Regions from separate parts of the Frondihabitans sp. VKM Ac-2883 genome, predicted to be linked through region 2. Evidence: predicted binding sites of a transcription regulator. Region 2 holds the regulator's gene; the other holds the start of a gene.
What was found. The regulator HspR, encoded in region 2, represses chaperone genes until heat shock. The targets are predictions, from matches to a motif close to AAGTTGAGTCNNNNNGACTCAACTT.

Region 1: a site for HspR is predicted at 1,436-1,460, ahead of ITJ49_RS06265 (ATP-dependent Clp protease ATP-binding subunit). Genes of this name have one in related genera too.

Annotation. Positions count from the first base shown of each region.
Region 1 covers NZ_JADKSF010000002.1:553,493-568,703, reverse strand. The annotation lists gene ITJ49_RS06270 (hypothetical protein) at 1-711, opposite strand, end outside; gene ITJ49_RS06265 (ATP-dependent Clp protease ATP-binding subunit) at 1,477-3,669, shown strand; gene ITJ49_RS06260 (nucleotide sugar dehydrogenase) at 3,686-4,999, opposite strand; gene ITJ49_RS06255 (Gfo/Idh/MocA family protein) at 4,996-6,021, opposite strand; gene ITJ49_RS06250 (DegT/DnrJ/EryC1/StrS aminotransferase family protein) at 6,018-7,109, opposite strand; gene ITJ49_RS06245 (acyltransferase) at 7,106-7,747, opposite strand; gene ITJ49_RS06240 (nitroreductase family protein) at 7,888-8,487, opposite strand; gene ITJ49_RS06235 (hypothetical protein) at 8,602-9,042, opposite strand; gene ITJ49_RS06230 (low specificity L-threonine aldolase) at 9,039-10,094, opposite strand; gene ITJ49_RS06225 (transglycosylase domain-containing protein) at 10,212-12,419, opposite strand; gene ITJ49_RS06220 (alpha/beta fold hydrolase) at 12,455-13,270, opposite strand; gene ITJ49_RS06215 (AEC family transporter) at 13,309-14,235, shown strand; gene ITJ49_RS06210 (lipopolysaccharide biosynthesis protein) at 14,180-15,211, opposite strand, start outside.
Region 2 covers NZ_JADKSF010000007.1:3,083-18,293, reverse strand. The annotation lists gene ITJ49_RS13100 (ABC transporter ATP-binding protein) at 1-1,455, shown strand, start outside; gene ITJ49_RS13095 (family 1 glycosylhydrolase) at 1,506-2,681, shown strand; gene ITJ49_RS13090 (thioredoxin domain-containing protein) at 2,769-3,629, shown strand; gene ITJ49_RS13085 (MFS transporter) at 3,885-5,267, opposite strand; gene ITJ49_RS13080 (hypothetical protein) at 5,359-6,351, opposite strand; gene ITJ49_RS13075 (sensor histidine kinase) at 6,348-7,556, opposite strand; gene ITJ49_RS13070 (response regulator transcription factor) at 7,553-8,257, opposite strand; gene dnaK (molecular chaperone DnaK) at 8,854-10,716, shown strand; gene ITJ49_RS13060 (nucleotide exchange factor GrpE) at 10,720-11,331, shown strand; gene ITJ49_RS13055 (DnaJ C-terminal domain-containing protein) at 11,426-12,421, shown strand; gene ITJ49_RS13050 (heat shock protein transcriptional repressor HspR) at 12,470-12,880, shown strand; gene ITJ49_RS13045 (aminoglycoside 3'-phosphotransferase) at 12,899-13,648, shown strand; gene ITJ49_RS13040 (glycosyltransferase) at 13,713-15,211, shown strand, end outside.

The DNA.
Region 1 (15,211 bases), on a different contig from region 2:
GGTGACGTCGGTGGAGCCGCCATCGGAGCTGTTGATCGACTGGGTGACCTCGAACGTCTGTCGGCCGGAGTCGGGGGCCTTGACGGGCGTCGTCCAGGCGCCCCGCGGGTTCGCGTACGTGGTCGTGACCTTGCCTTTACCGTCGACGATGGTGACCTTGGCGTTGGCCTCGGCGGTGCCCGAGAGGACTGCGTCGAACGCGGTGCCGCGGGTATCGAATGCGGCCTCCGCCGTGATCTTGTTGATCGTGACCATGATGTCGAAGTCCAGGTCGGCCTCAACCTGCTGGCCACCCTCGAACTGCTGGAACGTGACAGTGTTCTTGCCGAGCGACAGGCCGTCAACGGTGACCGTCGCAGTGCCGTCGTGGCCGAGGGTCTTCGTCTTGTTCTGGTACTGGACGGTTAAGCCTGGGGTTCCGGTGATCTCCACCTCGGCGGTCTGCGCCGCGAGGCTGGTCGACTTGACCGACGCGCTCAGCGGCGTGGTCTTGACGTCGACCGTGAATTCGGACGTGCCCAATGACTCGTTGGCATCGTCGAACGACTCGAGGGAGAACTTGTTGGCGCCGAGGTCGAGGTTGCGGACGTTCATGGTCCACTCGCCGGTGTCGGCATCCGCCCGAGCGGATTTGTTCGTCGTGCCGCCCGTGACCTGGACAAGGGAGCCAGGCTTCGCGTACCCCTTCAGGCTCGCGGTCCGGTCATACACATCGACGCTCGTTGCCTCGGCAGACAGCCTCTTCGGAGTCAGGCGGAATACGGTCTGCACCCCCTGGCGCATCGAGAGCGCGGTGATATGTTGGCCGCCCCCTCCTGTCCAGCCAACGGTCGTCAGCCCACGAAGGCCGAGGGCGGGCGTCGAGAGCGTGCCGTCCTCTGCTACCGCAAACTGCTGTCGAGCGTCGCCCTGACGGCAGGGAGCCTTCTGAAAGGCACCCTCGGGCATGTACCAGTTTCCTGTCGGCAAAACCCACAAGCATTCTCCGTTTTCAAAAACGATTGAGCCTTGCTCGCCAATCTTTGGGAATTTCGCCCATTCCAGGGCCGGGTTAGCATAGGCCTCCTGCGGCGTCTGCGACGACGAGACGCCGGACGGGTGGCCGGACAAGTAAGAGCTTCCGTCGTCGAAAATAAAAGGGAGGAAGCCCGGATGGTCAGCGGCCACCTTGGGCGCGGAGGCCTTGGTCTCCTTGGCGGGGGTGGGGGCCGCGTTCGCCGCAGCCCCCAGGGTGAGCGACGACGCGAGCGTCAGTGCGGCGAGGCCGAATGCGGCCCCGGTTTTTGCGATGGGCATACAAGGGTTCTTTCTTTCAGGCTCGGGCACGGCCGAGTGACAGATGTGTACCTGACATATTACACGAAACACAGCAGAATAAAAATATATGTGGCTAGGGTGTCTTACTGGGAGTGGCCACAATGGATCCTGGCGTCTAAACTTGAGTCTGATCCGCTCAAGTTCTTCGAAAGGGTAACCATGGCGAACATGCAGGGCGCTCCCGCCTCCGACGAGAAGCAGAAGTCGGCGCTCGAGCAGTACGGCGTCGATCTCACGGCGATTGCCGCGAGCGGCAAGCTCGATCCCGTGATCGGGCGCGACACCGAGATCCGCCGGGTCAGTCAGGTCCTCACCCGGCGTACGAAAAACAACCCGGTCCTCATCGGCGAGCCCGGCGTGGGCAAGACTGCAGTGGTCGAAGGTCTGGCTCAGCGGATCATCGCGGGCGACGTGGCCGACTCGCTGAAGGGCAAGCGGCTGATCTCGCTCGACATCTCGGCGCTCGTGGCCGGTGCCATGTACCGCGGCCAGTTCGAGGAGCGCCTGAAGGCCGTGCTCAAAGAAATCACCGAGTCGGATGGCCAGGTGATCACATTCATCGACGAGCTCCACACCCTCATGGGTGCGGGCGGCGGCGAGGGATCGGTGGCAGCGGCGAACATGCTCAAGCCGATGCTGGCCCGCGGCGAACTGCGGCTGATCGGCGCGACGACGCTCGACGAATACCGCCAGTACATCGAGAAAGACGCCGCCCTCGAGCGCCGCTTTCAGCAGGTGTATGTGGGCGAGCCGAGCGTCGAAGACACGATCGCTATTCTTCGCGGCCTTAAAGAGCGCTATGAGGCGCACCACGGCATCACCATCGCCGATAGCGCGCTCGTCGCCGCTGCTTCGCTCAGCAACCGCTACATCTCGGGCCGTCAACTGCCCGACAAGGCAATTGACCTCGTCGACGAGGCCGGCTCTCGCCTCAAGATGGAGATCGACTCGTCACCGCTCGAACTCGACGAGCTCTACCGCTCTCTCGCGCGGATGCAGGTCGAAGAGCTAGCGCTCAAAAAAGAGAAGGATCCCGCGAGCCGAGCTCGACTCGATGCTCTGCGCGACGAGATGACCTCCCGGCAGCAGACCTATGCCGACCTCAATCGTCGCTGGCAAGCCGAGAAAGCCGCCCTCCAGGGGGTCGGTGAACTCAAGGGCCAGCTCAATGACGCCCGCATCGAGCTTGACCGGGCGATGCGGGAGGGGCGCTACCAAGACGCCTCCAAGATCAACTACGAGACGATCCCCGAGATCGAGAAGAGCATCGCCGACGCCGAGAGCATCGAAGAGTCGGGCGACCGGATGGTCAACGATCAGGTCACCGACGCCGACATCGCCGAGGTTGTCGCCGCCTGGACGGGCATTCCGGTGGGGCGCCTGCTGGCGGCCGAGACCGAGAAGCTGCTGCACCTCGAAAACGAGTTGGGGCGGAGGATCATCGGGCAGCGGGAGGCCGTGACGGCGGTGAGTGAGGCCGTGCGTCGGACCAGGGCCGGGATCTCGGATCCTGATCGCCCGACGGGCTCGTTCCTGTTCTTGGGGCCCACCGGTGTGGGCAAGACCGAGCTGGCGCGGGCGCTAGCGGAGTTCCTCTTCGACGACGAGAAGGCGATGATCCGCATCGACATGTCGGAGTACGGCGAGGCACACACGGTGTCGCGGCTGCTCGGGGCGCCTCCCGGCTACGTGGGATACGAAGCGGGCGGGCAGCTGACCGAGGCTGTACGGCGGCGTCCGTACAGCGTTGTGTTGCTCGACGAAGTCGAGAAGGCGCACCCCGACGTGTTCGACATCCTGCTGCAGGTGCTCGACGACGGGCGCCTGACCGACGGGCAGGGGCGCACCGTCGATTTTCGCAACGTGATCCTGGTGCTGACGTCGAACATCGGCAGCCAGTATCTAATCGATCCCTCGCTCACGCCGGCTCAGAAAGAGGAAGCCGTACAGAACACGCTCCGGCAGGCCTTCAAGCCGGAGTTCTTGAACCGGCTCGACGACATCGTGCTGTTCACGACGCTGTCTCAGGACGACCTTGGCCAGATCGTCTCGCTGTACGTCGATCGTCTTGCTCGGCGGCTCACCGATCGCCGTCTCGAGCTTGCCGTCACTCCGGACGCTCGAGCGTGGTTGGCCGAGCGCGGCTACGACCCGATCTATGGTGCCCGCCCCCTACGTCGGCTCATGCAGAGGCAGATCGATGACAACCTCGCGCGGGCGCTGCTCGGAGGGGTGATTGTTGACGGCGACACTGTGCTGGTTGACGTCGAATCGGATGGTCAGTCGCTCACCGTATCGAGGCACGGTGCTGTCGAGCCGGATGCCGGCAGGCTCGACGACCTCCCCTCGTAGAGATAGAGGCAGACGGTCACCTGGCCGGCGATGCGGTCGCTAACGGGGCACCGATTGCGGCGTACGACGCCGGTGCCCACATGGCCGGATCGAGAACACGACGGCCGTCGACGATGGCGGTCACGCCGACGACGTCGGCGGGGGTCCAGTCGAGGTAATCACGATGGTCAGCCTGCACGATCGCTGCGGCCGCTGAGTCGCCGCGGTGGAACGGCTCGAAGCCGAGAGCACGAAGCTCATCATCACTGTAGAGCGGGTCGTGGACGACTGCTCTTGCGCCGACTGCGGAAAGGGCGTCGACGGTGTCGAAGACGCCGGAAAACGCGGTCTCTTTCACCCCGCCGCGATAAGAGGCACCCATCACGGCAACGGTAAGACCCGAGAGATCAGGTACGAGCGCCGAGAGCAGGCCGACCGCATGAACGGGCATAGCCGCGTTTCTCGCTCGCGCGGCTCGGACGATCGTTGCCTCGGGGTCGTTCCACAGATAGAGGCGGGGGTAGACGGGAATGCAATGACCCCCCACCGCGATACCTGGAGAGTGAATGTGGCTGAACGGCTGCGAGTTGCACGCTGCGATGACGCTCCTGACGTCGATGCCGGCTTTTTCAGAGAAACGAGCGAACTCGTTGGCCAGACCGATGTTCACATCTCGATAGGTCGTCTCGGCCAATTTCGCGAGCTCCGCGGCTTCGGCTGAACCAAGATCCCATACGCCGTTTGGCCGATCGAGGTCGGGTCGTTCGTCAAACTCGAGGACGCCCTCGTAGAAGTCTCGCGCTACCTTGGCGCCTGCATCGGAAAGGGCTCCGATGAGCTTAGGGTAGCGGCGGAGATCAGCGAAGACGCGACCGGTCAGAACCCGCTCGGGGGAGAACGCGAGGTGGAAATCGTCTCCCTCGCGGAGACCGCTTCCTTCTTCGAGCCGGGGGAGCCATCTGGTGCGCGTCGTGCCGACGGGCAGGGTCGTCTCGTAGGCCACCAGCGTGTTCGGGGTGAGGTTGTCGGCGATCGACGCGGTTGCGGCGTCCATCCAGGCGAAGTCGGGTCGGGCCTCCGAGTCGACGAAGAGCGGAACGACGACTACGACCGCGTCAGCCTCCGGGACGGCCGCGTCGTATGCGGTCGTTGCGATCAGGCGACCCGAGGCGACTGTCGAACGGAGTCTCACGTCAAGATCGGCCTCACCGGGAAACGGCTCGACTCCACGGTTGACGAGATCGACGACGGTGGACGAAATGTCGACCCCGACGACTTCATGGCCTCGCAGGGCGTACTGGACGGCAAGAGGGAGGCCGATCTTGCCGAGTCCGATGACGGCGATTTTCATGCGTACGCTCCTGTCGAAAGGGGGAGAAGGGACCGGGGATCGACGACCTCGTGCCGGGCTGCCGAGGCGATCGCGGCCTCGGCGACAACAAGCGCCTGGAGGCCGTCTCGCAGGGAGACTGCCTGGCTGGGCAGGCCGAGGACGGCATCGCGGAAGGCTTCGTGCTGCGCAAGGAGAGGTTCTTTCTTCTCCAGCGCGAAACGGGTAACCGTCCCTTCAGCGACTCCTCGAAAGGCTGCCACGGTGTCCCAGGAGGTCGACACGGTGCCGTTTTCGTAAAACGTCAGATCGGCGGTGAGAGTATCGGCGACGAATGTTCCGCGCGAGCCGGTGACGATCGTCAGTCGTTCTTTGAAGGGAGACAGCCAATTAACAAGGTGATTAGTCACGGTTCCGTCGGCGAGCCTGCCCGAGAACGCGACGAGATCCTCATGGGGGCGGCCGCTCTTGTAGGCGCTTTGCCCGAAAACGCTGACGAAATCGCTTCGGCAGAGCCACGCGGTGAGATCGATGTCATGCGTGGCGAGGTCTTTCACGACGCCGACGTCGGCGATCCTTGCAGGAAATGGGCCCTGGCGGCGCGTGGCCACTTGGAAAATCTCTCCCAGATCACCATTGCCGAGACGGCTCCGGAGTGATCGGAGAGCCGGGTTGAAACGTTCGATGTGCCCGACGGCTCCGACCAGTCCGCTCGACTCGAAGGCCTCGGTGAGGCGGAGAGCCGCCGTCGGAGTAGAAGCGACCGGCTTCTCAATGAGAGCGTGGATGCCGCACTCGGCCAGTTGGAGACCCACCGTTTCGTGGAGCGCGGTCGGAACCGCGACGACAGCGATATCGATTCCCTGATCGACGAGGGACGCGACCGACTCGTGGAAGGGGGTGGCCCCGGCGACGGAATGGGGATCACCACCCGGATCGGCTAGTCCGACTAGTTCGACGCCGTCCACCTGGCGGAGGACGCGGGCATGGTGGCGGCCCATCATCCCCGCCCCGACGAGGCCTGCCCGCAGAGGTCCGCTCATCGGCCGGCACCCGCGACATGCTCGACGGCAGTCACGATTCGCTCGAGGGCGTCGGGGCCGACACCGGGATGAATGGGCAGCGACAAAACCTCTCGTGAGGCGCGTTCGGTGTGGGGCAGGTCGAGGTCGAGGCCGAATGACGGCAGTCGATGCACGGGAGTGGGATAGTACGCGCCGGAACCGATGGCATGCTCTGTGGCGAGCGCCGCGGCGAACCCGTCCCGGTCGTCTTCAATGCGAATGGTGAACTGATGCCAGACCGCGTCGGCTTCGGGGGCGACCCGCGGGGGCACCACCCCTCGGAGGTTCTTGCAGAGGTAGTCGGCGTTGGCCCGGCGTCGGTCGGTCCAGTCGGCGACCTTCGTCAGCTGGACGCGACCAATGGCGGCATGTAGGTCGGTCATGCGGACGTTAAAGCCCACAATCTCGTTCGCATAGCGGGTCTCCATGCCTTGGTTGCGCAGAAGACGCAGGGTACGAGCGACGCCTGACTTGTTGGTGGTGATCATCCCGCCTTCGCCGGCCGTCATATTCTTCGTGGGGTAGAAGCTGAATGCCCCGATGTCGCCGAATGTGCCGACGAAGCGGCCGTTCCATTGCGCGCCGTGGGCCTGCGCGGCGTCTTCTATGACGGCAAGGCGGTGTTGCTTGGCGAGTGCGCCGAGGCGACTCATTTGAGCCGGGTGTCCATAGAGGTGGACAGGCAGAATCGCCGCGGTGCGCGGGGTGATGGCCGCCTCGACGCTGAGCGGGTCCAGGCAGTAGTGCTCCGGCTCGATATCGGCGAAGACCGGGGTGGCACCGGCGAGGCGGACGGCGTTGGCTGTTGCGGCGAACGTGAACGAGGGGACGATGACTTCATCGCCGGGGCCGACGCCGCTGGCGAGGAGGCCGAGGTGCAGCGCCGAGGTGCCCGAGTTGACAGCGATGGCATAACGCCCGTCAGAGAGGCGATCGGAGAACTCGGATTCGAATGCGGCTACTTCAGGCCCCTGCGCGAGTTTGCCGGAGGCCAGCACCGTGTCGACGGCACGCCTCTCGTCGACACCGATGGATGGCTGTGCTGCGGAAATGAAAGGAAGCGTCATTTCGAGACCTCCTCGAGTCGACCCTCGACGATGATGTGTCGGGTTGACGAGATCGGGCACACGAGCGAGTCGCCCTCGGCTACGAGCCGAACTCCGTGACGACCGACCCAGCCAATCTGCCGTGCCGGAGTGCCGGCGACAAGGGCAAAGTCGGGCACGTCTTGTGTCACGACCGCGCCCGCGGCGACGAGCGCCCACCGTCCGATCGAGACCGGCGCGACGCACACGGCTCCAGCTCCGATCGAGGCTCCGTCGTGCACGACAACTCCCGCCGTCGTCCAATCGGCGCCGGTCTTTACGATGCCGTCCGGGGTGATGGCTCGCGGTGCACGGTCGTTAGTGAGCACAGCTCCGGGGCCGACGAACACGCCTTGTCCGAGGGTCGCCGGATCGAAGAGGTGCGCGCCGTTTTGGATCTTGCAGTTGTCGCCCACGGCGACGCCGGCACCGACGTAGGCGCCGCGCCCGATGGTGCAATCGCCGCCGATGGAAGCGTTTTCGCGGACCTGTGCCAGGTGCCAGACATGCGTTCTGCCCCCGATCTGGGCGCTGGGATCGACGTCGGCCGTGGGATGAAGGGTGGGCAAAATGCCCAGCGGGTCGGGTTGTTGGAATGGGGTCGGGTTGGTGACCGGCATCGAAATTCCTCTGCTTGGAAGGGAGCGCCTCAATAGCGTTCCCTTACCATACGACATTTAAAATACAAATGAAAGAGAAGTCAGGCAAAAAGAAGACGCCACGACCCTCGGGGTCGTGGCGTCAGTCTGCTGAGAGCGAACTAGTCGCGACGCAGCACCAGACTGTCGAGCTCGAGGCGCGTGCGGGGGAGCGTCTCGCGCTCGGCCAGCTTTTCGGGGAGCTGGTCGGCGGGGGCGACGACCCCGACTGCACTCACGGTGACGGGCAGAAGGCGAGCGGGGAGATCGAAGGCCGATCGGAGGCCATCGACCTCGATGCCCGCCATCTGGTGCACGTGGAGGCCCTCGGCGTGGGCCTGAACCGTCAGTGCCGAGACAGCGAGCCCGAGGTCGTACTGGGCCCCGGCGCGAGCATCGCCCGCTTCGGACTCGGTTTCGGCGATGGCCACGACGAGCGCGGCGGCATTGCCCGCCCACAGCGTATTAAAGCCCATCAAGTTGGCGAGGATCGTGTCGAAGGTCGCGGTTCCGCGGCGCCCGACGATGAAGCGTCGCGGCTGCAGGTTCAGGGCCGACGGCGCCCAGCGGGCGGCCTCGAGCAGGGCTGTCACCTGGTCGTCTGAGACCGTGGCGGTCGGATCGAACGAGCGGGGGCTCCAGCGCTCGTCGAGAAGATCGACGAGAGGCACCGACGTCTCAGAGGTGCGAGCGGTGGTGGCGGACTGGTCTGTGGTGGTCATAGCTACTCCTGGATTAGTGAAGCGTGACTCCGCACCGTCGAGGAGAACTCATCTGCTGAACACCCTAGGCGCAGAATCTATGCCCGCGCATGGTTATGTCTCCCGAAGGCGCTCTCAGCCGCCAAGGTGCGAGACGACCGCCGAGTCGATCATCTGCTGGGTCACCGAGTAGAGCGCCACGACGAGGATCGCGGCCACCACAGGCAACCAGAAGGCGAGAATGCGCCGCGCGACGAAGAGCCCGGCGAAGACCGACGCGAAGACGGCGAGAGCGATCGGAGCGAACTCGGCGAGCACGTTGGCGAGGGCTGCGCCCGGCACCGACCCCTCGGCTGAATCGGCCCGAGTCAGTGCCTCGACGACATAGACCGCCACCAGGATGTACAGGATCGCCGTGAAGATCGCCGTGATCGCCACGTCGCCCGTGCGAAGGGGGCGTCGCCTCGGCTTGGCCGGACGCCCCGGGGCGACGGCCCCGGCGGGAAGCCCGGGGCTCGATGTTCCAGGGCTGGTAGCCGGCATGGGGATGCCCGGAGGATCCGACGGCTCGGTCACGAGAGCACGCCCAGTTCGCGACGGATCGACGCCACGAGTGAGTCGACGTCGTCGGTCGTCGTATCGAAGGAGCACATCAGTCGCACCTCGCCCGTCTCTCTGTTCCAGTCGTAGAACCGGTGTTCGGCGCGGACCGTCTCGATGATCGGTTTCGGGAGGACCACGAAGACCGCGTTGGCTTCGACCGCCTGCGTGATCGTGACGCCGGGGAGGTCGACGAGCGCGTCGCGAACGCGGAGCGCGAGGGCGTTGGCGTGCTGCGCTGACCGGAGCCAGAGATCACCCTCGAGGAGTGCCACGAACTGGGCCGACACGAAGCGCATCTTCGACGGGAGCTGCGCGTCCATCTTGCGGATGTACGTGATGCCCTCGAGACCCGCGTCGCTCAGCGAGACGACCGATTCGCCGAAGAGGAGGCCGTTCTTGGTGCCGCCGAACGAGACCGCGTCGACTCCGGCGTCGCGCGTCATCTGCTGGAGCGTGGCCCCGGTGCTCGCGGCGGCGTTGGCGATGCGCGCACCGTCGAGGTGCACCGTCATGCCGAGGGAGTGCGCGTGTTGCGTGATCGCCCGGATCTCGGAGACCGAGTAGGCCGTTCCCATCTCGGTCGTCTGTGTGATCGAGACGGCGAGGGGCTGAGGGCGCTGCTGGTCGCCCCAGCCGTAGGCCTGCCTGTCGATCAGATCGGGTGTCAGCTTGCCGTCGGGTGTTGGAACGGAGAGGAGCTTCAGCCCGCCGAGGCGCTCGGGAGCCCCGCCCTCGTCGGTGTAGATGTGCGAGGTCGATGCGCAGATGACGGCGCCCCAGCGCGGAACGAGCGCCTGTAGGGCGGCCACGTTGGCGCCGGTGCCTGTGAGGACGGGGTAGACGGCCGAGCCGGCGCCGAAGTGCTGCTCGACGAGTTCGCTGAATCGCGCCGTGTAGGGATCGGCGCCGTAGGAGGCGACGTGGCCGCCGTTCGCGTCGGCCAGCGCCTGAATGACCTCGGGGTGGGCGCCCGAGTAGTTGTCGGAGGCGAACGAGTGAAGTGCGGGATCGTGCAGAGGAGTCACCCGCCCAGTCTCTCTCACGAAGTGCGGGCCGACCTACTCGTTGCCCGGCGGGGTGGGCGCGGTCGCGGTCGGAGCCGGCTCGGTGTCTGACGTCGGAGGGGCGGCCGGCTCGTCGTTCTAAGGCGTCGCGGCGTTACCGTTGCTGTCGCCGGTTTTGTCGAGCTCGCCGTCGTGTTCACCGTCGGTCTCCCCGTCGCCGAGCGGCAGCGGGGTGGTGCGGGGACGGTATTCGGGCGTCGCTGCCGCGAAGGCGTCTCCGCCGTAAGCGGCGTTGATAGCCGATTGCAGGCCGCGCCAGATGTTCAGCCGCTGCACGTTCATCGCGCCGTAGGTGCCGTAGATGCGGTACTGGTTTTGGTGGCCCTCGATGTTGCCGACCCAGGAGGCCGTGACGACCTTCGATGAGCCGCCGACGAGCCAGGTCTGTTCGGCGTGGTCGGTCGTTCCGGTCTTGCCGAGGACGGGCACGCCGTCTCGCGGGTTGGCGGAGGTCGCCGTTCCTGAGGCGAACACGCCCTGCATAGCCACGGCGGCCTTGGCCACGACATCGGCGTCGATGACCTGCTCGCACTTCTTCGTCTGGCCGGGAAGGGTCGTGCCGGCGTCGTCGACGATCGAGTCGATGAACGTCGGTTCGCAGTAGGTGCCGCCGTTGGCGATGGCGGCGAAGGCCGCTGCCATGGTGAGCGGGGCGACGGTGTTGCCGGAGCCGATGACGGACGACGGATAGGCGGAGAGCTCGCCGCCGTCGGCGGGGTGGACGCCGAGCGACTTGGCGGTGTCGCGGATATCACAGAGGTCGAGCTTCTGCGCCATCGCGGCGTAGCCCGTGTTGATCGAGCGAATCGTGGCCTGGAGTGCTGTGACCGTGCCCGGGTTGCCGAAGTCGTCGTTCTTGGGGTCGAAGCGGGTGTAATCGGGAGCCCCGCAGGCCGTCATCGGGCTGAAATCGCGCGGAGTCGCATTGACGGTGTCGTAGAGACTGTGGCCCTTCTTCAGCCAGTCGAGAAGCGTGAAAGGTTTGTAGGTCGACCCGGGTTGGAAGCCGGTCGAACTGCCCCACTTCTCGTCGACGGCGTAATTGACCGCAGTGGTGCCGGGCCCGCCGCCCTGAAGGGTGTCGTCGAAGTCTTTGTTCTGGGCCATCACGATCACGCGGCCGGTACCCGCCTCGACGGAGGTGGCCACGGCGCCCAGCGCGTATCGAGTCTCGGTTTTGGGGGCATAGGTGTCGACCAGCTCTTTCGCCTTCGCCGTGAGGTCGAGATCGAGCGAGGTGTGGATCTCGTACCCGCCGAGTCGCCAGTTGCGGTCTCGCTCGGCGGCCGACTTGCCGAGGGCCGGAAGCGTCTTCACGACACGGCGGATCAGGTCGCACCACTGCTGTGCTCCGGCCTCCGTCACTGCCATGCAACCCTGTGTCGCGGGGGTGAGATGGACGTACGAACCGATGCGCGCCTTCAGGGCTTTCGAGAGCGACGCATTCGACATCATCTTCTCCTTCGCCATCGACCGGAGGATCACGTCGCGCCGAGCCTTATTGGCCTTGTAGTGCTTCGGTGTGGAGAGGTTGCGGCTTTCGGGGTACTGGACGATCGCGATGAGACTGGCCGCCTCGGCCGGCGTCAGCGTCTTGGCGCTCTTGCCGAGGTAGTGCTGGGCCGCCGCCTCGACGCCGTACGCCTGATCGCCGAAGTAGGCGATGTTGAGGTAGGCGAGCAGGATCTCTTTCTTGCTGTATTTTTTCTCGAGGCCGATCGCGAGCTTCATCTCGGCGATCTTGCGAGCCGTCGACTTCTCGGTGGCTTTCGCATAGGCCTTTTGACGGGCTTTCTCTGTGTCGAGCGACATGGCCTTCGCCACGAGAATGTTGCGCACCAGCTGCATCGACAGGGTCGAGCCGCCACCCGCCGACCCGAGCTCTTTCGTCGCCAGGCTACCGACACCCGCCCGGACGAGGGAGTTCAGATCGACGGCACCGTGCTCGAAGAAGCGCCGGTCTTCACCCGCGACCGCGGCGTTCTTCAGGTTTCTGGAGACGTCGTTCCACTCGACTGTTACGCGGTTCTCGCTATAGAGGGTGGCCAGCGGCACCTCCTGGCCGCCCTTGTGGGCGTAGACGACGTTGCGCTGCTGCAGTTTGCCGATCTCGATGTACTCGGGGATCTGATCGAAGGCGCTAATCGCACCCGAGGCTGCTTGACCGGCCACTGCGACGCCGGGCGTGATGGCGACGCTGACGAGGAGGCCGGCCACGGTGCTGAGGGCAACGATGCCGAGCAGGGCGGTGAGGGCGCGACGTAGTTGCGAGGTGGTGACTGCCATAGAGAACATGGTATGTCACACCTCATACATCGAGACTAGAGCTGTCGAGATTCGAGCCAGGTGTTCAGGATCCTGACGAATTCGACGGGGCGCTCGACGCTCGGCAAGTGGGCCGAGTCGGGAAACCGCGCCCCCGACGAGTCGGGGACGGTCGAGAGGAGGTACTCGGTCGCGGCCAACTCGCCCGAGAGGTCGTGCTCGCCGACGACGATGAGCGCGGGCAGCTCGATGTCGACGGTGCGGTAGTAGGCCGGCGACTCGAGGGGGACGGGCTTGGGCGCCTCGGTCAGGTGCGGCAGATTGGCCGCATTGAGTGCGTAGGCCTGCTCGAGAAAAGCGGGTTCGAGTTCGATCAGGTCTCGCGTCGGCCCCGTGGCCCAGAGCTCGGCCTCGACGCGGTTGAGTTGCGCGTGGTCTCCCGCTGCCAGCAGGGCGTCGAGTTCGTCGAACAACTCGTTCTCGCGCTCGGTCATCTCGACCTCCGGAAAACCGCTCGGGACCGACCCGACAGTGACGAGGCCGGTGAAGCGGTCGGGGTGCTCGACGACGGCGTCGATCGCGATCCGGCCCCCTCGGGAGGCGCCGATGAGGGTGGCCCGGTCGATGCCCGCGGCGCCCATCACGGCGAGAAGATCGTCGACCTCCGAGAAGTGCACGTCGTCGGTTGCCGTGTCACCGAAACCCCGGGTGTCGTAGCGCAGGATCCTGTGGTTCTGGGCCAGGCCCGGCACGATCGGATCCCACATCCGCCGCGTCGCCACCCCCGCGTGGATCAGCACCAGAGCCGGAGCGCTCGGCTCTCCGTCGAGCTCGTAGGCGAATGTGCCCCCGTTGAAAACAGTCTCAGCCATGGCTCGAGGCTAACGCCGCAGCCACCAGACTGGGGAGTATGGCTGGAGTTCTGATCGGGTTCGCAATCATCGGCGCGGTCATTCTGATCGGGTACGTCGTCGGGCGCATCGATCTGCTCGGACCGCAGGGGCACCGCGTGCTCAGCCAACTCGTCTTCTTCGTGCTCACCCCGTGCCTGCTCTTCACGACGATCTCGAAGGCCGACGTGCACGTGCTGTTCTCGCCCATCTTGATCGTGTCGACCCTCGCGGCGCTCACCGTGGCGGCCATCTCGATCGTGGTGCTGCGGCTCGTGCTTCGTCGCTCGGTGCCCGAGACCACCATGGGCACGATGGCAGGGGCCTACGTCAACGCCAACAACATCGGCATCCCCGTCGCCGTGTACGTCTTGGGGAGTGCCACCTATGTGGCGCCGGTCCTCCTTTTTCAACTGCTGATTCTGACGCCGGTCGTGCTGACGATCATGGACGTGTCGACGAACCGAGGATCCGGCAGCAGCCGCTTGGCCACCGTGACGCGCCCGTTCCGCAATCCCCTCCTCATCGCCTCTCTCCTCGGCGTGCTCGTCTCGGTGTTCGACATCCGCATTCCCACCGACGTGCTCGAACCGTTCGCGTTGGTCGGTGCCGCCGCCGTGCCCGTCGTGCTGATCTCGTTCGGCATGTCGCTGCACGGGCAGAAGCCGTTGCAGGCGGGGAGTGCGCGGGTGGACGTGCTCGTCGAAAGCGCGCTCAAGGTCGTGGTGATGCCCGTTGTGGCGTGGATCCTCGGCGCTTTCGTGTTCGACTTCGGGCACGACGAGCTCTTCGTGACGGTGGTGGTCGCCGGGCTGCCGAGTGCGCAGAACGCGTTCAACTACGCGCAGCGGTATCAGACGGGGGTGGTCGTGGCGCGGGATACGGTGTTGATCACGACGATTGCCGCGGTGCCGGTGTTGGTCGTCGTCGCGGCGCTACTGAAGTGAGAATTTCGTCGTCAAACCTCCGGCATGCCGACATCACGAGCGCGATCATCAGGGCATAAGCCGCTACGGAAAGGGCTGTCCAGGCGGCGAGGGTTGTCTCGATGCTTTTTCCGAGGGCGATGGTCAACATGACGACGCCGATTGTGACGGTGCCGCGGAGGATGTCCCAGAATAGCTGGGTCCGCTGTCGCTGCAAGAGCGTCAGGACGCGCGAGATCGGAACGACGACGAGTTGCGCTCCAGCTACGGGAATCAGGAGTCGTGCTATGTCGCCTGATTCTCTCCATGCACCCCCGAAGATCCAGGTGATGACCGGCGGGCACACCAGCGCTGCGACGCTCCCGCCGATCAATGTGATAGTCCCTGCAACCAGGAGGTGCCGCCGGACAAGGGTGCCAATGACGGCTTCCCGGTCTCGGATCGCGCTGGAAGCCGACGCGTCTAAGCGTTGGCCGAGAGCCTCGGCCGCCAGCCCGGCAGGTGACGTTGTCAATCGCATGGCGAATGCTAGGAAGCCGACCGTCAGAGACCCATAGGCGCCCGACAAGGGGAGGATGGGCAGTTGGACGCCCACGGAGTTGGCGAGCGCGGACCAGGTCGAGATGAGCGGAAACCGCCGAAACTGATGAGCCGTGTGCCCTAGGCGTCGCGCGGACACCCTGAAGATTCTGCGGTTCTGACGTCGGACGACGACAAGGCCCCCTGCTAATCGGCTCATAGCCGTTCCCAGTAGCAAGCCGGCAGGGCCGGTCCACGCCAGACCGAAATTCGCCGCCAGCTGCCCGGTACTCTGCAGCAGGTTTCTCCTAGACAGCGACGCGAAATTCGACTGCCGGATGGACAGCGTAGAGACGATTCGTTGCAGACCGATGCTGGCAACGGTGATAGGGCAGATCCACCAGTATGTTTTTAGCCCCGAAACTCCGATCACCCCGGCAATGGCATCAGAGTGGCAAGCGAGAACGACGGCAATTCC
Region 2 (15,211 bases):
CTGCGTGAGCAGCGGCAGGGCGGTTTCGCGATGGTGCTGCAGTCGGGCATGAACGCGCTCAACCCGGTGCGATCGATCCGCAACCACTTTTTCGACGTCTTCAAGGCGCACGGGCACGTGCCGCACGACCGTCGCGAGCAGCGCGCCCGCGACCTGATCGGCAAGGTCGAGCTGCCCGCGGCGACGCTCGACCGCTTTCCGGGCGAGCTCTCGGGAGGCATGCGTCAGCGCGTGTCCATCGCCCTGGCTCTCTCGCTCGAGCCGCAGCTAATGGTCTTCGACGAGCCGACGACGGCCCTTGACGTGCTCGTGCAGCACGCGGTGATGAACACGATCCGCGACCTGCAGAAGTCCGAGGGCTTCACCGCCGTGCTGATCAGCCACGATCTCGGCATCGTGCTGGAGGCCACCGAGCGAGTGCTGGTGATGCACGAGGGGGTCATCGTCGAAGACGGTCCGTCGTCTCAGATACTCAGCAACCCCTCGGCCGACTACACGCGGATGCTGCTCAGCCACTACGCCGACCCTCGCGCCGAAATCGTCTCCCTCCCGGGCTTCGAAGACCGCTCGATCCGCCGAGACCAGGGTGTCAGCCGCAGCGCACTCGTGTCGCCCGAGCACGCGCCGACCGTCGTGACGAGGTCGATCAGCACCGCGCAGGAGTCGATCGTCGTGAAGGGCGTCTCCAAGACCTACCCGCCGCCCCGCCGCGGCGAGCAGCCGGTCCTGGCGGTGCGCGACGTCTCGTTCACACTGGAGCCCGGCCAGTCGCTCGCGCTCGTCGGCCAGTCGGGATCGGGTAAGTCGACGATCGCCAAGATGATCACCGGCGTCGAGAAGCCCTCTGAGGGGAGCATCTTGTTCGGCGGCCTCGACGTGGCCAAGCTCCGCCGCGGCCAGCTGCGCGACCTTCACAGCAACGTGCAGATGGTCTTCCAAGACCCGTACGCCGCGCTCAACCCGCTGCACACCATCGAGTACACGCTGATGCGCCCCGTGGTGAACTTCACCGGGCTGAAGGGCGACGACGCTCGGCATCGCGTCCGCGAGCTGCTCGACACCGTCGGGCTCACGCCGGTCGAACAGTTCGCCGCGAAGCTGCCGCACGAGCTCTCGGGCGGTCAGCGCCAGCGCGTCGTCATCGCTCGTGCCCTCGCCTCCGACCCCCAGGTGATCATCGCCGACGAGCCGGTCTCGATGCTCGACGTGTCGCTCCGCGCCGGCGTGCTCGCGCTGCTCGAAGACCTCCGCGAGAAGTGGGGCGTCAGCCTGCTCTACATCACGCACGACCTGCTCAGCGCGAGGCTCATCACCGACAACATCATGGTGCTGCACGACGGCGCCGTGGTCGAGCGCGGCGAGACCGCCGAAGTGCTGCAGCGACCGACCGACGCGTACACGGTCGCGCTGCTGGACGCCGTGCCGAACCCGGCGCGAGCGCACGGGACCACGTGACCCTGTCGGATCCTCGTCTTCTTCCCGTTTCCTCCCCGAAAGGAGCACCCGTGCTCACCTTCCCCGATGGCTTCCTGTGGGGTGCCGCCACCGCGGCGCACCAGATCGAAGGCAACAACGTCAACAGCAACTGGTGGGTGCACGAGCACACACCGGGCACCTCGATCGTCGAGCCCTCGGGCGACGCGGCCGACAGCTACCACCGGTTCCGCGACGACATCCGCACCCTCGCGGAGCTCGGGCTGAACAGCTACCGGTTCAGCATCGAGTGGGCCCGCATCGAGCCCGAGCGCGGGTTCGTCTCGCGAGCCGAGCTCGATCACTACCGCCGCATGGTCGACACCTGCCACGAGTTCGGCATCGAGCCGATCGTCACACTGATGCACTTCACCGTGCCGCGCTGGTTCGAGCGCGACGGCTTCTGGCGGGCGAGCGACGCGGCCGACCTCTTCGCCCGCTACACCGAGGCCGCCCTGCCGGTCGTGTCGGAGGGCGTGCGCTACGTCTGCACCATCAACGAGCCCAACATCGCGGCCATGCTCGCCGGGGGAGAGGACGCGTCGAACCTCGTCGCTCATGGCCTGCCCGATCCCGACCTGCAGGTGGCCGACGCCCTCCTGGCCTCGCACAAGCGCTCGCGGGAGGTGCTGTCGCAGGTGTCCGGCCTGAAGACCGGCTGGACTGTCGCGACGCAGGCGTTCAAGGCCGTCGACGAGCCCGGCGCGGCCGAGAAGCTCCGCGAGTACGCGTACCCCCGCGACGACTGGTACCTCGAGAACGCCCGCGGCGACGACTTCGTCGGGGTGCAGGCCTATACGCAGACGTTCATCGGGCCGGAGGGCCCTCGCCCTGTCGCCGAGGGGCTCGAGACGACGCTGACCGGCTGGGAGTTCTATCCGCCCGCCGCCGCCGAGGGCATCCGCGCCGCCTGGGAGCTCAGTGGGCACGTGCCCGTCATGGTCACCGAGAACGGCATCGCCACGGCCGACGACGACCGTCGAATCGCCTACACGCAGGGAGCGCTCGAGGGCATTCACCAAACGATCGAGGAGGGTGTCGACGTTCTTGGATATCAGCACTGGAGTGCACTCGACAACTACGAGTGGGCCTCGGGATTCCGGCCGACGTTCGGGCTCATCGCCTGGAACAAGGAGACGTTCGAGCGCACCCCGAAGCCGAGCGCGCACTGGTACGGCGAGGTGGCGAAGGCGAACGCGATGGGCTGAGACCGAGCGGGGCTGACCTCTCAGCGTTTCGGCATGTAATATTTGTATTCTCTTTTTCGACCGTGCCCCGATCGCGAGGAGAATGCAGTGCCGAACCCCGCCCGCCCCACCAAGCTCGAACGCCGCGAAGCCGCCCGAGAGCGTGCCCGAGCCGCCATGGCGGCGCAAAAAAAGCGCGAACTTCGCCAGAAGCTGCTCGTCCGATCGGGCATTCTCGTCGGCATCGTGGCGTTCGTCGCCGTGGTCGCGCTCGTCATCGTGACCGGCATTAAGCCGGCGGGGCCCGGCCCGCGCAACATGGCGAGCGACGGCATCGTCATCGGCAAGGGGCTCGTGGCTGAGCGCACGGCAGCCCTCGCGGCCGGCCAGGAGCCCACCCCGACGACGACGCCGTCGACTGACAAGGTCGCTCACATTCGCCTCTACAGCGACTTCCTCTGCCCCAACTGCGGAGCGTTCGAGCAGCAGAACGGCGGCTACATCAAGGGTCTCGTGAAGTCGGGCGGGGCGACCATCGAGTACCACCCGATCGCGATCCTCGATCGGGCATCGATGGGCACCGACTACTCGACTCGAGCGGCGAACGCTGCCGCCGCGGTCGCCAACTACTCGCCCGACTCGTACTTCGCGTTCAACGAGGCTCTCTTCGCGGCCCAGCCGGCCGAAAACTCCGCGGGTCTCTCCGACGCTCGACTCAAGGCGCTTGCCGGCGACGTCAAGGGAATCGACCACCTCTCCAGCATCGAGAAGGCCATCGACGACCGCGAGTTCGCGGGCTGGGTGGCCGATGCCACCTCGCGCGCAGGCGACAACGCGATGCAGGGCAGCGACCTGAAAAAATTCATCGGAACGCCCACCGTGATCGTCAACGGCAAGTCCTGGGACGGCACGAAGCTCACCTTTACGGAGTTCGTCACCGCCGCGATCTCTGACTCCACGAAGAACTAGCCGTCACCGCGGCACGCCCGCCCGCCTCGATCGGCGTCAAATTTGATGCCGCGCAAAACGTCTCGACGGGGGTGCCACCTCCCGCGAGTGCGGCGGCGACACCTGGCGCCGACCGACGTATTCCTCGGGTCGACGAATGCCGCCAAATGTCGTCCGATAGGCAGCCCGCCGAGCATTTGGCGGCACTCGGCACGCGGCCCGCGACGCGGCCAGCGCGGCCGGCCCGGCCGGCCCGGCCAGCACCGACCCAGCGGCTCAGTCGATCGCGCGCTGAGTCGCGTGCACCCGAGTCATGAGCACCAGCCCGACAGTGAGCACGATGGCGATGCCGATCGCCCCGAACCGGGTGTCGCCGGTCAGCGTGACGAACAGCGTGAACAGGGCCGGCGCCATGAAGCTGACGGCGCGGCCGGTCGTCGCGTAGAGCCCAAATATCTCGCCTTCGCGCCCGGGCGGGGTCACCCGGGCCAAGAACGAGCGGCTCGACGACTGGGCTGGGCCCACGAACAGCGAGAGGAAGAGGCCGCAGGCCCAGAACCCCGCCTTGCCGTCACCGACGAAGAGGATCGCGACGGCCGCCACCACGAGACCTCCGACGCACACGACGATGATCGTCTTTGCGCCGAGGCGGTCGTCGAGGCGCCCTGCCAAGAAGGCCCCGGTGCCGGCGACTACGTTTGCGGCAACGGCGAAGTAGAGCACCTCGGTCGGCGTGAAGCCGAAGACTACCGCCGCGATGATCGCGCCGAACGTGAAGACGGCCGCGATGCCGTCGCGGTAGACGGCGGAGGCCGCCAGGAAGAGCAGCACCTGCGGGTTCTTGCGGTAGAGCTCGGCGATCGTCCGGCCGATGCGTCGGTACGAGCCGAGCACGCTCAGGCGGTCCCGGGCCGGGCCGGTCGGCGGCATCTCCGGAACGGCGAGAAACAGCGGCACGGCGAACAGGGCGAACCAGGCCGCCGAGGCGAGGATCGCGAATCGCACCGTCCACACGCCGCCGGCGATCGATGAGTCGAGGCCGAGCAGTCCCGCGTGCCCCTCGACACCGAAGCTCTGGATGAACAGCACGAGCAGGATCACGAGCAGCACGATGCCGCCGAGGTAGCCGGCGCCCCATCCCCAGCTCGAGACGCGCCCGACGTTCTTCGGGGTCGACACCTGCACCAGCATCGCGTTGTAGTTGACGTTCGCGAACTCGATCACGACGCTGCCGAGAGCCAGCAGGCACGCCCCGAGCAGCAGGTACGAGGGGATCGGCGCCACGAACACCATCGCGATCATGACCACGATCACGATGCCGGTGTTCACGCCCAGCCAGAGCTTTCGCTTGCCGGTTCCGTCGGAGCGCTGTCCGAGGAGAGGGGCGAGCAACGCGATGAGCAGCCCCGCGACGGTCAGTGCCGTCGACACGACCGAGGCGTTGTGCGCTTTCGCGGCGACCAGGGCCGCGTTCGAGGCGTTGGAGCCGGCCGCCGCCACGATGTCGGGGGAGACGAACGAGTTGGAGGCGAGGTAGGTCGAGAAGACGAACGTGATGACGATCGTGTTGAATCCCGCCGAGCCGGCGTCCCACAGCGCCCACGAGACGATGCGCCGGCGCGGAACCGGGGTGGTGTCAGCCAGCGTCGCCTGAGTCATGTCGCGACGATATCCCGTCGGGGAGCCAGGGCGCTACCGCGGCCGGATGAACGGTGTCGGCGACAGCCCACCGGCGCGGAACGCCCCGGCGTCATTCTTCGGGGATGGCGACGCGTGTCGTCGACTCCCCGTCGGAGGCGAGCACGGTGGCGACGGAGTCTCGGCCCTCGGGCAGGAGCCGGGCGACCACCCGGCCCCCGGTTGCCGCGTCGAGGTGCTCGACCACCACCGACTCGACGCGTTCACGCACGCTCTCCGATACCTCGGCCCCGTGACGGTCGTCGAGCAGCGACACGTCGATGCCGCGGGCGCGAGCCCGGGTCGCCGCGTCCGTCACGCGAGTCGTCGCCAGGTTGCTGGCCCGGAGCTGATCCCGCAGACCCGCTTCGACGAGCGCGAATGCCTGTCGGTCGTCCTCGGTGATCCGCTCCGCCGAGAGGAGCCGTTCGAGCGCCGGCGTGGCCAGGTGTCGCAGCTGCTCGAGGCGGGTGTTCTGCTCTTCGAGGGCCGCGGTGGCCGCCGCTTCGGAGCGCACACGGCTGAGCTCGATCCGCTGTAGTCGCCGGATCGCCCTCCTGGTGCGGCTGAGCAGGAGCGAGAAGAGCCAGACGACGAGCACGAGGGCGGCGGAGCGGATTACGAAGCCGATACCGGCGGCCGCCCCTCGTCCGACCTCGACGCTCCAGACGATCGTCAGGCCGGTCATGATGCCGAAGCCGATCCAGGTCCATCCCGGCCGGCCCCTCAGGGTGAGCAGGAACAGCACAAACGACACCGCGCCCCAGTGCCAGGTCGCCCAGCCCGGCCAGCCCCGGTCCGGCAGGTTCCAGGCGTTGAGCGAGCCGAGCGTCGTCAGGCCGACCACGACGAGCGTGAGCCGCAGCGGGAAGGGCTCTTCGGCCGGCAGCGTGACGAGATAGCCCGCGAGCAGAATGCACGCGAGGGCGACCAGCGTCAGGGCCGGCACGGTGTCCTGCGGGAGGCCGTAGAGGGCCACGGCGATGTGGGTCAGCGCGAACAGGCCGAAGAGGAGAGTCGTCGCGGCCCCGGTGAGGCGGAGGAACGACGGAGCGCTGGTCGTCACGAGGTCATCTCCGACCGCCAGCCGATCGTCACCCGGGTGCCGGTGCCGCGCCCGCTGTCGACGTCGGCATAGCCGCCGGGCAGAGTGGACATGCGGTTCAGGATGCTGACACGCACCCCGAGGCGCTCCGGCGGGATCCTTCGGCTGTTGAATCCGACGCCGTCGTCTGTCACGCCGATTTCGATGCCCGAGGTCGCCGTTCGCACGCTGACCCGTCGTGTGACCTCGGCTCGACCCTGCCCCGCATGCCGGAGGGAGTTGCGAAGGGCTTCCGCTGTCGCCTCGAGAAGCGCCTGAGCGATGTCGGAGGGAATGCGTGCCTCGTTGACCGACATCTCGAACTCGATTCCACTCGACTGCGACGAGACCGACGATCGAAGTCGCCCGACGAACTCGTCGCCGCTCAGCAGCTCGCTCGGCGGGAGGGCGTCTTCGCTCAGGGTTGCGAGCGTGGTCGCGGCGAGAGTGCGGAGCGCCGGGGTCGGCACGTCGTCGGCGCGGGAGGCGATGAGCAGAGCCGACAGCACGTGATCGTGCACGAGAGCATCGATGCGGATCCGCTGCTGCACCCGGGCGGTCGTCTCCGCCTCCCGGGAGGTCTTGATCTGCGCGGCGGCGGCGGCCTCGTCCAATCGGCGCGCGCTCGATCGGCTGACCAGGGTGATCGCGACGAAGACCGTGTCGAAGAACGTGTTGTAGAGCAGGTCGAGCCCCGCGACCGCGAGCCCCTCGTCGGGCGCTGTGAGTGAGCGGATCACGCCGGAGGTGATGCCGGTCACGACGACGTACGGCCAGATCGTCCGTTGGCGCGCCCCGATGGCGAGAGCGATTGCGGGAATCGCCATGAGGTCGTTGGTCCACGGCGAACCGTCGTCGGGCAGGGGTGGCCGCGCGAAGAGGGGGAAGGTGACCATCACGGCCAGGAACACGAGCGCGTACGCGCCGGCGATCCGATTCAGGATCCGAAGCGGCAACCAGAGAGACGTCGTCGCGAGCACGACCGGGCCGCCGGCCGCGAGCAGGTAGGCGACGAGGGCCCACCCGTGCTCCATGGCTTCGATCTGAGCCGCCGCTTTGCCGAAGCCGACTCCGAGATACACCAGCCCCCCGATGCCGATTGAGAGGTAGATGATGCGGAGGACGCGGCGTTCCGCTTCGCCCGCGTCGTCGAGGGCCGATCCGCCGCGAGGAGCCGGGGCCGTCACTCTCGGCGCGCGGGCAGGTCGCCGCCGATGAGGCCGTCCTCGGCGGCGCGCCGGTGCAGATCGACTTTGGTGTGGGCGGGGCGCCCGGCGTTGGCGTACTTCGCCCGGATCCTCGAGACGTAGTTGGCCACCGTCGACTTCGAGAGGCCGGTCAGGTAGGCGACCGACTGCGCTTTCTCGCCGGAGGCGTAGAGCGCGAGGATCTCTTGCTCGCGGGCGCTGAGCCCGGCGTCGGCGAGCCCCGCGTCGCCGTCGATCGCGGCGGCCCAGTCGAGGCCGGCGACCGTCTCGCCGCTCGCCGCCGCGCGGATCGCCTCGACCAGTTCGTCGACGGGCTGCGACTTGCGGACGATCCCGAGCACACCCGCCTTCGCTGCGTCGCGGATGGCCTGCGGGTCTTCTGCCGCGGTGAGGATCAGCACGTCGATCCCTGCCGCGGCAAGCTGACGGATGTTGTCTGTGGCGCTCGAACCGTCGCCGAGCCGGAGGTCGAGCACGACCAGGTCGACCGGGGCGGCCACGAAATCGAGTTCGCGGACGGTTGCGGCCACGGTCACAACGTCGATGTCGGCGTACTGTCGCAGAAGTTCGGCGAAGCCGACGGCGACGATCTCGTGGTCTTCGACCAGGGCGACGCGCAGCACGGGAAGGCGCAGGCTGTCGGCGATTTCGGTGCGGTCGGCGGGCATCGGGTTGCTCATCGGTCCTCCTGCACGAAGTCTAGGGTTCGTCGATTTCGGAGAAAACCCCCAGCTCGGTGGGTATACCCCCCGTTCGGGTGCCAGCACATGTGATTCTGTCGAACTGAATGGGTTGGTGCGATTCTGATCTCGTCGGAAGAGACGCCGACCTCGATGCCCGAATCATCGAGACGCTCAGAGGGGCTGCCGCGCCAACTGTGGGGAAACCGATCGACCGGCCGGGGGGCCACGGTCCGGATCCCTACGTCGCGGCAGCCCTCACCCGTCTCTCGGCAGACCGCCGACGGGGAGCATCGAATTCGTCCGCTCTCGCCCGCTCGCAGGCTTTGATAGTCGCCGCGCGGAGGCCTCGGGTCACCCGGTGCCGCGATCGGTCTCGACGCGGAAGTAGACCCAACCCTGTCAAAAGGGCCGCTCCGTCGCCGGAGCGGTCATCCGACTTTTCTTAGAGTTGAGTCCACGTTGCTCAAGTTTTGACCATTCAACTTGACGTGGAGAAGTCGATGCGTAAACTTGAGCCAGTCGGACTCAACCCCGATCCTCAGATTTGTTCGGCTGCCTTGCGCAGCACCCGCACGACGAAGGAGAACAGCCACATGGCACGTGCAGTAGGAATCGACCTCGGTACCACCAACTCGGTGGTGGCCGTCCTCGAAGGTGGCGAGCCCACCGTTATCGCCAACGCCGAGGGTCTTCGCACGACCCCCTCGGTCGTGGCGTTCACCAAAGACGGCGAGGTGCTGGTCGGTGAGACCGCCAAGCGCCAGAACGTCACCAACGTCGACCGCACCATCGCGTCGGTCAAGCGTCACGTCGGCACCGACTGGAAGGTCGAGATCGACGACAAGAAGTACACCCCGCAAGAGATCTCGGCGCGCATCCTCGGCAAGCTGAAGCGCGACGCCGAGCAGTACCTCGGCGAAGACGTGACCGACGCCGTCATCACCGTCCCCGCCTACTTCAACGACTCCGAGCGTCAGGCGACGAAGGAGGCCGGCGAGATCGCGGGCCTCAACGTGCTTCGCATCATCAACGAGCCGACCGCCGCCGCTCTCGCCTACGGCCTCGACAAGGGCAAAGAAGACGAGCTCATCCTGGTCTTCGACCTCGGTGGCGGAACCTTCGACGTCTCCCTCCTCGAGGTGGGCAAAGACGACGACTTCTCCACCATCCAGGTGCGCTCGACCTCGGGTGACAACCGCCTCGGCGGCGACGACTGGGACAACCGCATCGTCGAGCACCTCATCAAGAAGTTCAAAGACGCGAACGGCGTCGACCTCTCGACCGACAAGATCGCCAAGCAGCGGCTCAAAGAGGCCGCGGAGCAGGCGAAGAAGGAGCTCAGCTCCTCGACCTCGACGAGCATTCAGCTCCCGTACCTCACGCTGACGGCAGAGGGTCCGCTCAACCTCGACGAGACGATCTCGCGCTCGCAGTTCGAGCAGTGGACCTCCGACCTTCTCGACCGCACCAAGAAGCCGTTCAACGACGTCATCAAGGAGGCCGGCGTCAAGGTCTCCGACATCTCGCATGTTGTGCTCGTGGGTGGTTCCACCCGCATGCCCGCCGTGACCGAGGTCGTCAAGCAGCTGACCGGTGGCCAGGAGCCCAACAAGGGCGTCAACCCTGACGAGGTCGTCGCCGTCGGAGCAGCCCTCCAGGCCGGCGTCCTCAAGGGAGAGCGCAAAGACGTCCTCCTCATCGACGTCACGCCCCTGTCGCTCGGTATCGAGACCAAGGGTGGCGCGATGACCAAGCTCATCGAGCGCAACACGGCCATCCCGACCAAGCGCAGCGAGACCTTCACCACGGCCGACGACAACCAGCCGTCCGTAGCGATTCAGGTGTTCCAGGGCGAGCGCGAGTTCACCCGCGACAACAAGAACCTCGGCACCTTCGAGCTCACGGGTATCGCTCCGGCGCCCCGCGGCATCCCGCAGGTCGAGGTCACCTTCGACATTGACGCCAACGGCATCGTGCACGTGTCGGCGAAAGACAAGGGCACCGGCAAAGAGCAGTCGATGGTCATCTCGGGCGGCTCGTCGCTGTCGAAAGATGACATCGACCGCATGGTCCGCGAGGCCGAAGAGCACGCAGCCGAAGACAAGGCCCGCCGTGAGGCGAACGAGGTCCGCAACAACGGCGAGCAGATGGTCTACTCCATCGAGAAGCTCCTCAAGGAGAACGACGAGAAGCTTCCTGCCGATGTGAAGACCGAGGTCCAGGCCGACGTCGACGCGCTGAAGACGGCTCTCGCCGGCGACGACGAGGCGGCCATCAAGCCGGCCGTCGACAAGCTCTCCGAGTCGCAGCAGAAGATCGGTCAGGCGCTCTATGCGTCCGACCAGGCCTCCGCTTCGGCACCCACCGACGAGCAGCCGGCTGATGGCCAGGCTCAGGGCGACGACGAAGACATCGTCGACGCCGAGGTCGTCGACGACGAAGACGACAAGAAGTAGCCGATGGTTGACGAGAAGAACGGCGCTCCCGACGAGGAGCCCACCGTGCCCGCCGCCGATCAGCCGCAGCCCGGTGAAGCGACTCCCTCCGAAGACGGCGGCACCGCCGACGTCGACGGCGCGGAGGAGCTCATCGAGGCCGAGGGCCCCGATGTCGAACTGAGCACCGAAGACGAGGCCATCCTCGATCAGGCGTCGGTCGACCTCGTGGCTGACATGCGCCAAGACATGCTCCGTGCTCAGGCCGAGCTGGTGAACTTCCGCAAGCGCGTCGAGCGTGACCGCGAAGCCAACCGCGACGCCGTGATCGCCGAGGTCGTCCGGGCGGTACTGCCGGCCCTCGACGACCTCAGCCGTGCCGAGCAGCACGGCGACCTCGCCGACGGGCCCATGGTGGTCATCGCGCAGAAGCTCCGCGGCGGGTTCGACCGCTTCGGGCTGACGCAGATCGGTGCCAAGGGCGACGTGTTCGACCCAAAGATCCACGAGGCGATCGTCCAGCTCCCGACGGCCGACGTCACGGTCAACACCGTGGCCGACGTCATCGAGCCGGGCTACACCCTCGGTGACCGAGTCCTTCGGGCGGCCAAGGTCGCCGTCTCGGTCCCGGCCTAACACCACCAGCACTACCGGCGGCGGGTCCCCTCGGGGGCCCGCCGCCCATACTTGGAACCAGCAGACTTCTGAAACACACGAAAGGCGGCGCCCCTTGGCCAGCCAGGATTGGTTCGACAAAGACTTCTACGCCGTTCTCGGCGTCTCGAAAGACGTCACCCCGGCCGAGCTCAAGAAGGTCTACCGCAAGCTCGCCCGCAAGTACCACCCCGACTCGAACCCGGGCGACGCGGCGGCCGAAGCGAAGTTCAAAGAGATCTCCGAAGCCCACTCGGTGCTCTCCGACGCGGAGCAGCGCAAAGAATACGACCAGATCCGCGCCATGGGGTCGGGGGCCCGATTCACGGCCGGTTCCGGCGCTCAAGGCGGTGGCGGTGGCGGTTTCGAAGACGTCTTCGGCGGCATGTTCGGCCAGCAGGGCGGCGGTCGACGCACCTCGGGTGGCGGCGGTGGCGGCTTCGAAGACATCTTCAGCGGGATGTTCGGCGGCGGCGGCTTCGGGCAGACCTCGGGCGGCTACCGCGGCTACGGCGGGCCCACCAAGGGTCGCGACATCGTCGCCTCCACGACGCTCGATTTCCGCACCGCCATCGGAGGCGACACGATCACTCTCACGCAGGCGCAGGGCAAGCCGATCAAGGTGCGCATCCCCGCGGGCGTGCACGACGGCCAGAAGATCCGCCTCCGTGGCCGCGGAGAGCCGAGTGCCGACGGCGGCGAATCCGGCGACATCGTTCTGACGGTGGCTGTGCGACCGCACCCGATCTTTGAGCGCGACGGCCTCAACCTCCGTCTCGACGTTCCTGTGACCTTCGCCGAGGCGGCGCTCGGGGCGACCATCGAGGTTCCGACGCTCGGTGGCGAGCCGGTCCGGCTGCGCGTTGCTCCGGGCACCCCGAGCGGGCGCGTCCTGCGAGTAAAGGGGCGCGGCGTCGATGCGAAAGACGGCAAGGGAGACCTGCTGGCAACCGTGCAGGTCGCGGTTCCCTCGCACCTCAGTGACCGGGCTCGCGAGGCCGTCGAGGCTCTGGCCGAGGCGCTTCCCGGCGAGAACCCCCGGAGCGACTTGCTCGATCGAGCGCGTCAGTAGCGACCACTCCTGCAGCAGAAGTCCACCGAACCGATGCGGAGGCCCGCCATGGATGAACACTCCCCGATCTTCGCGATCGCGGTCGCGGCCGAGCTCGCCGAGATGCACCCGCAGACGCTGAGGCAGTACGACCGACTGGGGCTCGTCACCCCGACGCGAACAGCCGGCAAGTCTCGGCGGTATTCGATGCGCGACGTCAATCAGCTGCGGGAGATCTCGAGGCTGAGCGGTGAGGGTGTCAGCCTGGAAGGAATCAAAAGGATCCTCGAGCTCGAGAATCAGGTCACCGCACTTCAGTCGCGGGTCCGCGAGCTCGAATCGGCTTTGGCCGACGAATTGCTCAACCGGCCGGGGTCGCGTGTCTTCGCGGCATCGCAGCACGGGGGTGCCGTTCCCCTTCGGCATGGCGCCCGGCCTCAACGCCCCACAGCAGTCGTCCTCTGGCGCCCGCACGGCTGATCCTGCGAGCATGCTCTGATGAAGGTAGCTCAGCTGCCGAGTGGTCCGGTCGCGGTTCCCCCGCGGATCGACGAGCTCGCGGCCGGTGCCGAGATCACGCCCGTCTGGCTCAACGAGGTCGGTGGTCTGACGTTCCAGCTCGGTGACGGAGCGACGCGCCGATTCGCGAAGTGGGCACCTCGCGGCCGCGGTCTCGACCTCCGCGCCGAAGAGGAGCGCCTCGGCTGGGCCGTCTCCTACACCCCCGTGCCGAGAGTGCTGGCCTCGGGTCGCGACTCCGATGCCGACTGGCTCGTGACGGAGGGGCTCCCGGGTCGCAGCGCCGTCGACGCACGGTGGCGTGCCGAGCCGGAGCGCGCGGTCGCGGCGTTGGGCACGGGCCTGCGGCGGCTGCACGACGCGCTGCCGGTGGACGAGTGCCCGTTCGACTGGTCGGTCGAGATGCGACTGGGGCGGTCTGAGAAGGCGACCACGAAGGATCCTGCGCTTCTCCCGTTCGGCCCCGTCCCTTCCGTCGATCGTCTCGTGGTCTGTCACGGCGACCCGTGCGCCCCCAACACCCTCATCGCCGATGACGGGAGCTGGGCGGGCCACGTCGATCTGGATGCGATGGGAGTTGCTGACCGCTGGGCTGATATCGCTGTGGCCACGATGAGTCTGGAGTGGAACTACGGCGCAGGTTGGGACGATCTCTTTCTGCAGGCCTACGGTGTGAAGCCCGATGGGCAGAGAACCGCGTTCTATCGCTCTCTCTGGAACGGCACCTGAGATCGACACCTAAATCAGCCCTAGGTATGAATATCCGAAATACTATCGAGCCTAGGATCGAGCTATGACCCTGACGCAGACAAGTCCCGCGGTCCAGAACCCGACCCAGACCCGATCTCCGGGTGCCGGCCGCACCCCGGTTCGCCGCCTTACCTTGGCCGTGGCGCAGGCCTACTTCGTCGCCAATGTTGTCGCCTGGATCGCCCTCTGCGCTCTGGCGATCGCTGGCATCCTCGTTGTGCGCCAGCCCCTCGACGCGATCGACGTGGTCGTCGCACTCCCGCTGGGGCTAGGTATCGGCACTGTCTGGCTGGGCGGGCTCCGCGCCTACGCGTTCTTCCTTGCCCGCCGTCCTCTCCGCCGGGCGCGAGCCGCGTCGGTGCCTGAGTCGTCGGGTTCCTCGTCTCGGGTCGCATTGCTCTACTGCACGGCCGACGACGTCAACCCTGAGGCTCTTCGCCTCTCGGCCCGGCAGACTCACGACGACGTGACGGTGGTCATTCTCGACGACTCCTCCTCGGTCGACGCGCGTGCCACCGTCGATCGTCTCGCCATCGAACTGGGTGCGCTCGTCGTTCGGCGTGAGATCAAGACGGGCTTCAAGGCCGGCAATCTCAACCATTTCCTTCGCACCGGACCGCGGTTCGAGCACTACGCGATCCTCGACAGCGACGAGATCCTGCAACCCACCTTCGTCGAGCGGGCGCTCGATCACTTCGCTGCGGGTGGCGCGGGCGACCCCATCGGCGTCGTCCAGGGTCGCCATGAGGCGAAGGTGGGCGACACCCAGTTCACCAGCGAGTTCGCGCCCATGCTCGGCACCCATGTCGCCACGAACCAGCTGTCGCGTTCGGCGGTCGGCTTCTCGATGTTCATGGGTCGCGGGGCGCTATTGAGCGATGCCGTCGTTCGCGCCACCGGCGGGTTTCCCGAGGTCGTCGCCGAAGACGTCGCGTTCACGATCCAGGCACGCGAGGCCGGGTTCCGCGTGAAGTACGCCCCCGACATCGTCAGCGTCGAAGACTTCCCGATCGACTATCACGCCTTCAAGAAGCAGCACGGCAAGATGGTGCAGGGGGCCACAGAGCTCATTCGCCATTTCGCGCTACCGGCTCTCCGCTCGAGAATGAGCGCGGCTGAAAAACTCGACCTCCTCGCCGAGCTCGTCATGATCCCGCTCGGTTCGCTGCTCGGCATCCTCCTGTTCGCGACCTCGCTCGTAACTTCCTCTCTCGGGGTTCCGCTGTTCTCCCCGTGGGTCGGCTTCGGGCTCGCGGTGAGCGGCCTAGCGCCACTCCTGCCGGAGGCGATTCGCCGCACGAGTCGATCAACTCCCTGGACCGGAGCAGTCTTCCTCAGCCGCGCTTTCGCGCTCTACAGCTCGATGTTCTGGACCACCCTGCGCTCGGTCGTCCACGTCGTCATCGGGCGTCGCGCCCTGTTTGTGATCACGCCGAAGCGTCGATCGGCTGCGGGCTGGCGGGCCACCGTCTTGGCCGACCTGATCGTGGCCGTAGTGGCGCTCGCTGTGTCTTTCGCCCTCTCGGGGTCGTTCGCGCCGGC